One region of the Streptomyces sp. NPDC104226 genome, then DNA from elsewhere that is predicted to be linked to it. Evidence: riboswitches for the same ligand, from Rfam matches in the RefSeq annotation. Region 1 holds a riboswitch; each other region holds the start of a gene.
The links. A riboswitch is a leader RNA that binds a small molecule or an ion and turns the genes downstream of it on or off. The one in region 1 is predicted to bind cyclic di-AMP.

Region 1 (3,378 bases):
TGCAGGCGGCGCGCAAGGGGCTGTTCGCCCAGATGGTCGTGGTGCCGCTCCTGCAGAAGCACCGTATCCTCACGCAGGTCTCCGGCGACCACCTGGAAGTGATCAAGCTGATCCCGCCGCTGATCGTGGACGAGGCGGACGTCGACCGGTTCGTCGGGGCCTTCCGCGCGGTCATGGACGAGGCCCACGGCGGCGGGGCGCTCATGTGGGACTTCGGCCGGACGCTGGTGAGGCAGGCCGTCGCCAACCGCTGAACCGGCGGCCCGGCGGGCGGCGGCCCACCTCGTGGGGCCTCAGTCCAGCAGCCGGTCGCGGAGCCTGCCGAGGGTCTCGGGCGCGAGCCCGAGGCCCTCGGCGAGGTAGCGCTCCACGCTGCCCCACTCCTCGTCGATGGCCTCGAAGGCCGTGGTCAGATACGGGGCGCGGGCGTCGAAGAGCGGGGCGAGCAGCTCCATCGCCTCGGGAGCGCGGGCCTCGGGCTCCTCGCCGTTGCGACGGTACCGGTAGCGGTTGTGCGGGGCGTTCGACTCCAGGTAGTCCGCGACGATCGCCTCCCGCTCGACGCCGAGCGCGAGCAGGGTGACGGCGATCGACAGGCCGGCCCGGTCCTTCCCGGCGGCGCAGTGCATGAGGGCCGGGACGCTGTCCTCGGCGAGCGCGTGCACCACCCGGCTGTGCTCGGCGGTACGGGTCCGGATCATCGTCCGGTACGAACGGGACATCCGCGCGGCGGCCTTGCCCTCGCCCAGGAGCTCGCGGAGCTGCGCCAGCTCCCCGCTCCGGACCATCTTCCAGAACTCGCTGCCGTCGGCAGGATCCGACAGCGGGATGCTGACGTTGCGGACCCCCGGCAGCTCCACGTCCGGCCCCTCCAGCGCGTGGTCGGCCCCGTTGCGGAAGTCGAAGACGGTGTGCAGTCCGAGCGACCCGAGGAACTCTGCGTCGCTTTCGGTGGCATGCGCCAGATGTCCGCTTCGAAACAGTCGTCCTGACTTGACCCGTCGGCCGTCCGTGGTCGGCAACCCGCCCACGTCGCGGAAGTTGCGCACTCCGGTCAGCAGCGGCTCCTGCGGCGCCGGATCGGTGTGGGGGCTCTGGGGTATCGGCTGGGTCACCGGGCTCCTCCGTGTCGTCGTCTCGTCGTTCTCGTTGATGGTGTCCGAATTACGCTACTTGTGGGCAACTTGCCATAGCGAGAGGCGAGATCGGACATGCCCCCGTGAGCCAGATCATACGGTGACGGTGAGTGGCTGATCGCGAATGGCGAATTGCCTTGCCGGGGCGGTTGTTGAAGGTGCGGAATGGACGGAGGGTGACCGGAATTCCGGCGGCCCGTCACCTTCAGGATTCCGTTGGTGAATTCATGACTTGTTCCGTACGGCCGGACTGGATTACGTTCGCGATCGATCCGGACGGACCGCCTAATCCTGCCACCGACCGGAAACCGCACCCGACTATTCACGCGCGTGGCAGGAGCGGGGGAACCAGATAAGCCGCTGTCCCGGATCTCCGGTGGAGATCTTCACAACGGGACGGCTCGGGGTGAAGCCGTCCATGTGCCGTTCACCGGCACAGGGGCGGCCGGACATCTCCAGTCCGAACCCGACAGCTCACCTCGCAGGCGTCGGAGAGGAATTCGCCATGTCCGGAACGGGTAAGCACCGCCGTCCCAAGTCCCGCTCGATATCCCGCGGGTTCGCCGCGGCCGGCACCGGTGGCGCGGCCCTCGCGCTTCCGCTGCTCGGCGCCACCGGCGCCCACGCCGCGGGTGTCCCGGCCGCGGCCCCCGCCGCAGCTCCGGTCCAGGCCCCGCAGGTGGCGGCGCAGGCGCCGGCAGCGCTCCAGGCCGCGCCGGCCGCCGCACAGGGCGCCCCGGCCGTCTACACCGTGGTGCCGGGCGACTACCTCTCCAAGATCGCCGAGCGTCAGCACCTCACCGGCGGCTGGGAGCGGCTCTACGCGGACAACCGCGAGGCCGTCGGCGCCGACCCCTCGCTGATCCACCCGGGCCTCAAGCTCACCCTCGGCGCGAAGGGCGCGGCTCCGGCCGCGGCGGCCGAGGCCGCGCCGGCCGAAAAGCCGAAGCCGGTCAAGAAGTCGGCTTCCTCCGCTTCCTCCGCTTCTGGCGATTCGTCGGATTCCTCCGATGAGGTCACGGCGCCCGCCCCCAAGGCGCCCGCCAAGCGGCAGACCGGATCGACCACGACCGGCTCGACCTCGACCGGCTTCGTCGCCCCGGTCAGCGGCGGCACCTCCACCGCGTACAAGACCGCGGGCTCCATGTGGTCCAGCGGCTACCACACCGGGGTCGACTTCGCCGCGAGCAGCGGCACCACCGTCAAGGCGGTCGGCGCCGGCACCGTCGTCTCCGCCGGGTGGAGCGGGTCGTACGGCAACGAGGTCGTCATCCGGCACGCCGACGGCAAGTACAGCCAGTACGCGCACCTCTCCCAGCTGTCCGTCTCGTCCGGCCAGAGCGTCACCGGCGGCCAGACCATCGGCCTCTCCGGTTCCACGGGCAACTCGACCGGCCCGCACCTGCACTTCGAGATCCGCACCGGTCCCTCGTACGGCTCGGACATCGACCCGCTGGCCTACCTCCGCTCGAAGGGCGTCAGCATCTGAATCCGGGGCGCTGTCGGAGGTGCCGGTTAGGCTGCCCGTTCCGACAGGGGACGGGACGGTCGTGGCATGAAGGTCAGCGCAAGGGAGCTCAACCGCTCCACCCTGGCACGGCAGTTGCTGCTGCGGCGCGAGGTCATGGGCGTCGGTGACGCGGTCCGCAGGGTGGTCGCCCTGCAGGCGCAGCACGCCGCCTCGCCCTACCTCGCGCTGTGGAACCGGCTCGCCGGTTTCGACCCGGCCGACCTCGACGCCGCCTTCACGGGGCGCGAGGTCGTCAAGTCGACGCTGATGCGGCTGACCCTGCACGCCGTGCACGCGCAGGACTACCCGGCCTTCCGGGAGGCCGTGCAGCCGTCCGTACGGGCCGCCCGGCTCGGGACCCGCTTCACCGACTCGGGGCTCACGGCCGAGGACGCCGACGTCCTCGTGCCGGAGCTGCTGGACTTCGCCGACCGGCCCCGTACGACGGCCGAGTGCGAGGCCTGGCTCGGACAGCGGCTGGGGGCGCCGCCGCAGCCCGGAGCGTGGTGGGGGCTGCGGCAGTACGCGCCGCTGCTGCACGCACCGACCGCCGCGCCGTGGTCGTTCGGGGAACGCCCGTCGTACGTCGCGCCCCCGAGCCGGCCGCGCACGGTACCGGCGGATCCGGAGGCCTCCACCGAGTCCCTGCGGGCGCTGGTCCTGCGCTATCTGGAGGGGTTCGGGCCGGCCTCGGTGGCGGACGTGGCGCAGTTCTCCCTGGTCCAGCGGGGC
Region 2 (3,378 bases), on a different contig from region 1:
GACCAGAGCGCCGTCGCCGCGGGCTTCGGCATGCTGCGCCTGGCCGGCGCCCCCTCGCTGGGCTGGCTGGACGTCAAGACCTCCAGCGGTGTCGAGGTGCCCGCCATCGAGGCGGCCGTCGACGAGGAGCTCGCGCGGTTCGCCGCGGAGGGCCCGACGGCCGAGGAGATGGAGCGGGCGCAGGCCCAGCTGGAGCGCGAGTGGCTGGACCGGCTGAGCACGGTGGCCGGCCGCGCCGACGAACTGTGCCGCTTCGCGGTTCTGTTCGGCGACCCGCAGCTCGCCCTGACCGCAGTCCAGCGCGTCCTCGACATCACCGCCGAGGAAGTACAGGCCGTGGCCGCGGCCCGACTGCGCCCGGACAACCGGGCGGTGCTCGTCTACGAGCCGATCGCCGCGGACGACAACGAAGAGACCGACGCGAGCGACGAGAACGAGGGGGCGGAGCAGTGAGCGACACCGCAGCCGTCACGATGACCTTCCACCCGCGCCCCGAGGCCGGCGAGCCGCAGCCGTGGGCCTTCCCGGCCCCCGAGCGCGGGGTCCTGGCCAACGGCCTGACCCTGCTGCGCTGCCACCGTCCGGGCCAGCAGGTGGTCGCGGTCGAGATCAACCTCGCCGCCCCGCTCGACGCGGAGCCCGAGGGCCTCGACGGCGTGGCCACGATCATGGTGCGCGCCCTGTCCGAGGGCACCGACAAGCGCTCCGCCGAGGAGTTCGCCGCCGAGCTGGAGCGCTGCGGCGCCACCCTCGACGCGCACGCCGACCACCCGGGCCTGCGGGTCTCCCTGGAGGTCCCGGCCTCCCGCCTGCACAAGGCGCTGGGACTGGTCGCCGAGGCGCTGCGCACGCCGGCCTTCGCCGACGCCGAGGTCGACCGCCTGGTGCGCAACCGGCTCGACGAGATCCCGCACGAGAGCGCCAACCCGCAGCGCCGCGCCGCCAAGCAGCTCTCGAAGGAGCTCTTCCCGGCCACCCTGCGGATGTCCCGCCCCCGTCAGGGCACCGAGGAGACGGTCGCCCGCATCGACTCGGCGGCCGTACGGGCCTTCTACGAGGCCCACGTGCGCCCCGCGACCGCCACCGCGGTGGTCGTCGGCGACCTGACCGGCATCGACCTGGACGCCGTCCTGGCCGACACCCTGGGCGCGTGGACCGGTGACACCACCGCCCCGCGTCCGGTCCCGCCGATCACCGCCGACGACACGGGCCGCGTGGTCATCGTGGACCGGCCCGGCGCGGTCCAGACGCAGCTGCTGATCGGCCGCATCGGCGCGGACCGGCACGACCGGGTCTGGGCGCCCCAGGTGCTCGGCACGTACTGCCTCGGCGGCACGCTCACCTCCCGGCTGGACAAGGTGCTGCGCGAGGAGAAGGGGTACACCTACGGCGTGCGCGCCTTCGGCCAGGTGCTGCGCTCCACCGCCGACGGCAAGGGCGCCTCGATGCTCGCCATCAGCGGCTCGGTGGACACCCCCAACACCGGCCCGGCCCTGGACGACCTCTGGACGGTGCTGCGCACCCTCGCGGAGGGCGGCCTGACCGACGCCGAACGGGACGTGGCCGTGCAGAACTTGGTGGGGGTTGCCCCGCTGAAGTTCGAGACGGCCGCCTCCGTCGCGGGCACCCTCGCCGACCAGGTCGAGCAGGAGCTGCCGGACGACTACCAGGCGCAGTTGTACGCGCGGCTCGCCGAAACCGGGACGGTGGAGGCCACTTCGGCGGTCGTCAACGCCTTCCCGGTGGACCGTCTGGTCACGGTCCTGGTCGGCGACGCCTCGCAGATCGAGGAGCCGGTGCGGGCCCTCGGGATCGGCGAAGTGACCGTGGTCGGCAACTGATCGTGGTCGTCGACTGACCGTCAGGTGATCTCCGGCGGGCCGTCAACCGGCCTGCCGCCCAAGGGGCTCCGGTGGCTTGTCCATCGGGGCCCCTTTTGTCCTTTATTTGGCCTTTAGTGGTGTGGTTGCTTGTATGCGGTGTGGCGTACGCAACAAAAGGGCGTGTCTGTTTGGCGATTGACTGATGATCCGCCTAGCGTCGGCCGTGCTGTCCGTCAGTTGTAACCGCCGCGTCCGCGGCACCGGGCAGCGATCGCCGAGTCCCCGTCAGGCGCGAGCCTGGGGAGCCGGGGACCCACTTGTGTCCCTGGGGTGAATCGGACCGCCTCGCAAGAGGGGGCCCGTAGGAGACCTTCCTGCTCCGAACCCGTCAGCTAACCCGGTAGGCGAGAGGGAAGGAAAGGATCAGCCCCTTCATGGCGTTTGGCAGTCGCGTTGCCGGCAAGCACCGTGGTTCGAGCCGTCTGAGCCGCAAGACCGCCGGTTATGCCGGTATAGCCGCCCTCGCCACCACCGGTGTCGTCGGCTCCCTGGCCGGTCCCGCGTTCGCCGCGGACCAGTCCCCCTCCATCGAGGACACCGGCAGCCTCAACACCATCGTGGTGGCCGACGAGCTCGCCGGTGACGTCGAGGCCCAGGCCCAGTCCCAGCAGCGGGCCGCCGAGGCCGCCGCCGCCAAGGCGCAGGCCGAGGCCGACGCCAAGCAGCGCGCCGCCGAGGCCAAGGCGAAGGCCGAAGCCCAGGCCAAGGCCGAGCGCGAGGCCGCCGAGCGCGCCGCCCGCGAAGAGGAGCGCAAGCGCCTCAACACCTTCGTGTCCCCGCTCGACGACACCTACGTCAGCACCCAGTACCACGCGGGTGGCGGCATGTGGTCCTCCGGCAGCCACACCGGCATCGACTTCCACGCCGCCTCCGGCACCGAGGTGCACGCCGTGGGCCTCGGCACCGTGGTCGAGGCGGGCTACGGCGGTGCGTACGGCAACAACGTCGTCATCAAGCACGCCGACGGCACGTACACCCAGTACGGCCACATGTCCTCGCTGAGCGTCTCCGTCGGCCAGCAGGTCACCCCGGGCCAGAAGATCGGCCTGTCGGGCTCCACCGGCAACTCCAGCGGCCCGCACCTGCACTTCGAGGCCCGCACCGGCGCCGACTACGGCACGGACATCAACCCGATCACGTACCTGCGCTCGCACGGCGTCACCGTCTGACCCGCTGCGCTGCACGCACCACGCGTCTTCCGCGAAGGCCCCGGCTCTTTGAGAGCCGGGGCCTTCGTCGTGCCACGTGATTCGCGTGTCGCGTTTCGAACTGCGCGATGTGAATGTTTCGCATTCCCGGCCGTCCTCGGAAATTATCGTGTGTTGCAATAGAGTCGCAACGCGCACAGCCATACGAAAAAGGCGGAGGTCCGGTCTTGCGTATTCCCGCGCACACGGTATGCACAGCGATCCGCGACGACATCGTCTCCGGGGTGTTCGGGCCCGGCGCCCGGCTGACCGAGGAGGTGCTGGCCCGCCGGTACGGGGTCTCGCGC
Region 3 (3,378 bases), on a different contig from region 1:
ACTCGAGGTTCGGGGCGAAGCCGCCCTCGTCGCCCAGACCGGTGGAGAGGCCCTTGGTGTGCAGGACCTTCTTGAGGGTGTGGTAGACCTCGGCACCCCAGCGAAGGGCCTCGGAGAAGGACTCCGCGCCGATCGGGGCGATCATGAACTCCTGGATGTCGACGTTGGAGTCGGCGTGCGACCCACCGTTCAGGATGTTCATCATCGGAACGGGCAGCAGGTGCGCGTTCGGACCGCCGAGGTAGCGGAAGAGCGGGAGGTCGGAGGCCTCGGACGCGGCGTGCGCGACGGCGAGGGAGACACCGAGGATGGCGTTGGCGCCGAGGGAGCCCTTGTTCTCGGTGGCGTCCAGGTCGATCATCGCCTGGTCGATCAGGCGCTGCTCGGTGGCGTCGTAGCCGACGAGCTCCGGGCCGAGCTGCTCGATGACGGCGAGGACCGCCTTCTCGACGCCCTTGCCCATGTAGCGGTTGGGGTCACCGTCGCGGAGCTCTACGGCTTCGAACGCTCCGGTGGAGGCGCCGGACGGGACAGCAGCACGGCCGGTGCTGCCATCGTCGAGGCCCACCTCGACCTCGACCGTGGGGTTGCCTCGGGAGTCCAGGATTTCCCGGGCTACGACGACGTCGATGGACGGCACGAGCATCTCCTTCTGGGATGTGACGCTGGGTGTGCGGTGGCATGTCAGGCCGTGGGATGGCCTTGCCGCTTAGAGCCTAACCGCCTCCGGGCACTCGGCCAGCCGACCGCCCGGGTCCTGGGACGAAAAAGGGCCTGAATGCCCCCCTTACAGGACATAGGGCCCTTGATCATCGGCGATTCGGAGGGTCCGTCAGCCCGGCAGCACCCGCACACAGCACCGCCCGGCGCGAAGGGGGTTGCGCGCCGGGCGGTGGATCTGCGTGGTGGATCTACGTGTGGAACTACTGCGCGTCGCGAATGCGGCAGCGCTTGTTCTCACATGTTTCAGCCGAGGTTCAGCTTCTGACCCGGGTAGATCAGGTCGGCGTCCGAGACGGTGTCCTTGTTCAGCTCGAAGAGCTTCTCCCAGCCGCCGGCCACCTTGTTGGCGTCGGCGATCGCACCCAGCGTGTCGCCGGACTTGACCTCGTAGGAGCCGGTGCCCGTCTTGGGGGCCTCGCTCTTCGGCGCGGCAGCGGCGGCCGGACGCTCGGAGCGGGTGGTCGGAGCCTCGACGCGCTTGGTCTCCTTCTTCGGCTCGGCCTTCTTCTCCTGCTTCGGCGCCGGCTTCGGCTGGGCCTTCGGCTTGGCGGGGGTCTCCGCCGAGCCGCCGTTGTAGGAGGAGTTCGACAGGCCCACGCCACAGGACGGCCAGGCGCCCTTGCCCTGGCCCTTGAGGACCTTCTCGGCGATGGCTATCTGCTGCGACTTGGAGGCCTGGTTGGCCTGCGCGGCGTACGCCTTGCCGCCGTACGCGGCCCACGTGGAGGACGAGAACTGCAGGCCGCCGTAGTAGCCGTTGCCCGTGTTGATGGACCAGTTGCCACCGGACTCGCACGCGGCGACGCGGTCCCATTCACCGGCGGTCGCGGCGGAAGCGGTGCCCGCGGCCATCAGCGGCGCGGCCACGGCGACACCGGTGACACCGGCGAGCGTGACGATGCGGACGGCCTTGGAGCCGCGACGGTGCTTGCCCTTGCCCGAAAGCAGCATGGAGTTCTCCTCACCGACGCCTACGAGGTGAGCTGTCGGGTTCGGGCGAGTGAGTGCCCGGCCGAGCGACCTAGCGCTTGGCTTAACCCCTAGCCGGTTCCGTGACCGTCTCTCAACGGCCGGTTCCGGCGCCTACCTTGGTTCCCCCGCTCCTGCCTTCGGCGCTTGACGCGACGAGTGTTCCCTCCGTCCGCCGGCAGGATTCGGCGATGCGGTCGAAGGAGCCCGCGGTGGCGAGCGATTCAGAAGGTAGACAGGTCTTCCCCCGATGTTCAACGAGGAACATCGGGGGAATCGGTGCCTACTTGCGCCCCCCGGAGGGACGTTTGCGCAGGTGAGGGCGGGGTTTGCGGAACCGTCCGGGCCGGACACGCCAGTTGACCTGAAGAGACACATGTCTCACTTACAGAAAACGGACAATCAGCTGGTTCCGGGCGACTCAAGTGTCCCTATTAGTGCGTTAGATCCAGGTTCTGGCCGGGCTTGATCAGGTCCGCATCTCCGCCGATGAGCTGCTCGTTGGCCTCGTAGAGCCCCTTCCAGCCGCCCTTCACGCCGTTGGCGTCCGCGATCGCGATGAGGCTGTCGCCTTCCTTCACGGTGTACGTCGGGTCCGACGCGGCATCAGATGCGGCGGGCGTCTCGACCGCGGCCTGGCCGCGGTGCTTGCCGCTGCCCTCGGTCGCACCGGGGGTCGCCGGGGCGCTCGGCGAAGCGGAATCGCCGGGTGCGGCCGGAGTCGCCGGGGCCGTCGGGGCCGTGGGATCAACCGGGTTGACCGGAATGGTCGGGTTCGCCGGATTGCCCGGGTTGATCGGGTTCGTGGTGTCCCCGGGGCTCGGCGGGGTCACGGGTGCCGTCGGATCCACCGGCGTGGTGGGCGTGGTCGGGTCCACGGTCGGCGGCGCCGGAGTCGTGGGGTCGGCCGGAGCGACGGGGCTCACGGGGGCCGTGGGATCCAGGGGGTCCACGGGAGCCGTCGGGTCGCCCGGGAGGCCGGGAGGCGGCGTCGGGAGGTCCGGCGAGGGCATGACGGGCAGTTCGCCGGGCACGCCGATCGGATAGTCGGGCAGCGACGGGGACGGGCTCGCCGGAGTCGGGGCCCCGAAGTCCGTGGACGGCTTGCCCGAGCCGCTGTGCGGCACCGAGTCGTCCGGGCGGGACGGGGCGGGGGCGGCCGATCCGGAACCGTTGGGCAGACCCGGGTCGACCACGGCGGCGGGCGCGTCCTGCGTCAGACCGGCCGGCACGCCGCACAGCGGCCACGCCTGGGGGCCCTGCGAAGCCAGGACCCGCTCGGCCACGGCGATCTGCTGGGAGCGGCTGGCCAGGTCGGCGCGCTCGGCGAAGTCGAGCCCGCCCGCGTTCTGCCACTGCTCCTGGCTGAACTGCAGCCCGCCGTAGGTGCCGCCGCCGAAGTTGGCGCTCCAGGTGCCGCCGCTCTCGCACTCGGCGACCTTGTCCCATGTGGAGGTCTCCGCGGCGCTCGCACCGGTGGCCGCGAGCAGCGGCAGGGCGAGCGCGGTGCCGGTCACTCCGGCGGTGACGACAAGTGCGGGCACTTGTCGGGGGCGTCTGTGGCGGCCGTTCCCGGAACGCATGAGGCTGCACCTTTCGCATAACGGCGGGGTAACGGCAGAACCTAGCCGCCTTCGAACGCCTGTCACAAGTTTGGCCAGCCAACTGACTTCAGGTCAGGCCGGT

Region 2: linked by a shared signal. The riboswitch ahead of ACZ60J_RS27220 (M23 family metallopeptidase) and the one ahead of ACZ60J_RS11385 (M23 family metallopeptidase) in region 1 are both predicted to bind cyclic di-AMP.
Region 3: linked by a shared signal. The riboswitch ahead of ACZ60J_RS18920 (transglycosylase family protein) and the one ahead of ACZ60J_RS11385 (M23 family metallopeptidase) in region 1 are both predicted to bind cyclic di-AMP.

Annotation. Positions count from the first base shown of each region.
Region 1 is NZ_JBVJMS010000003.1:314,344-317,721, reverse strand. Features, by position in the region: gene ACZ60J_RS11395 (aspartate aminotransferase family protein) at 1-254, shown strand, start outside; gene ACZ60J_RS11390 (tyrosine-protein phosphatase) at 294-1,115, opposite strand; cyclic di-AMP (ydaO/yuaA leader) riboswitch at 1,442-1,639, shown strand; gene ACZ60J_RS11385 (M23 family metallopeptidase) at 1,642-2,625, shown strand; gene ACZ60J_RS11380 (winged helix DNA-binding domain-containing protein) at 2,692-3,378, shown strand, end outside.
Region 2 is NZ_JBVJMS010000009.1:143,976-147,353, forward strand. Features, by position in the region: gene ACZ60J_RS27210 (M16 family metallopeptidase) at 1-453, shown strand, start outside; gene ACZ60J_RS27215 (M16 family metallopeptidase) at 474-1,841, shown strand; cyclic di-AMP (ydaO/yuaA leader) riboswitch at 2,086-2,245, shown strand; gene ACZ60J_RS27220 (M23 family metallopeptidase) at 2,258-3,052, shown strand; gene ACZ60J_RS27225 (GntR family transcriptional regulator) at 3,259-3,378, shown strand, end outside.
Region 3 is NZ_JBVJMS010000005.1:548,967-552,344, reverse strand. Features, by position in the region: gene eno (phosphopyruvate hydratase) at 1-640, opposite strand, end outside; gene ACZ60J_RS18920 (transglycosylase family protein) at 967-1,674, opposite strand; cyclic di-AMP (ydaO/yuaA leader) riboswitch at 1,677-1,848, opposite strand; gene ACZ60J_RS18915 (transglycosylase family protein) at 2,127-3,236, opposite strand.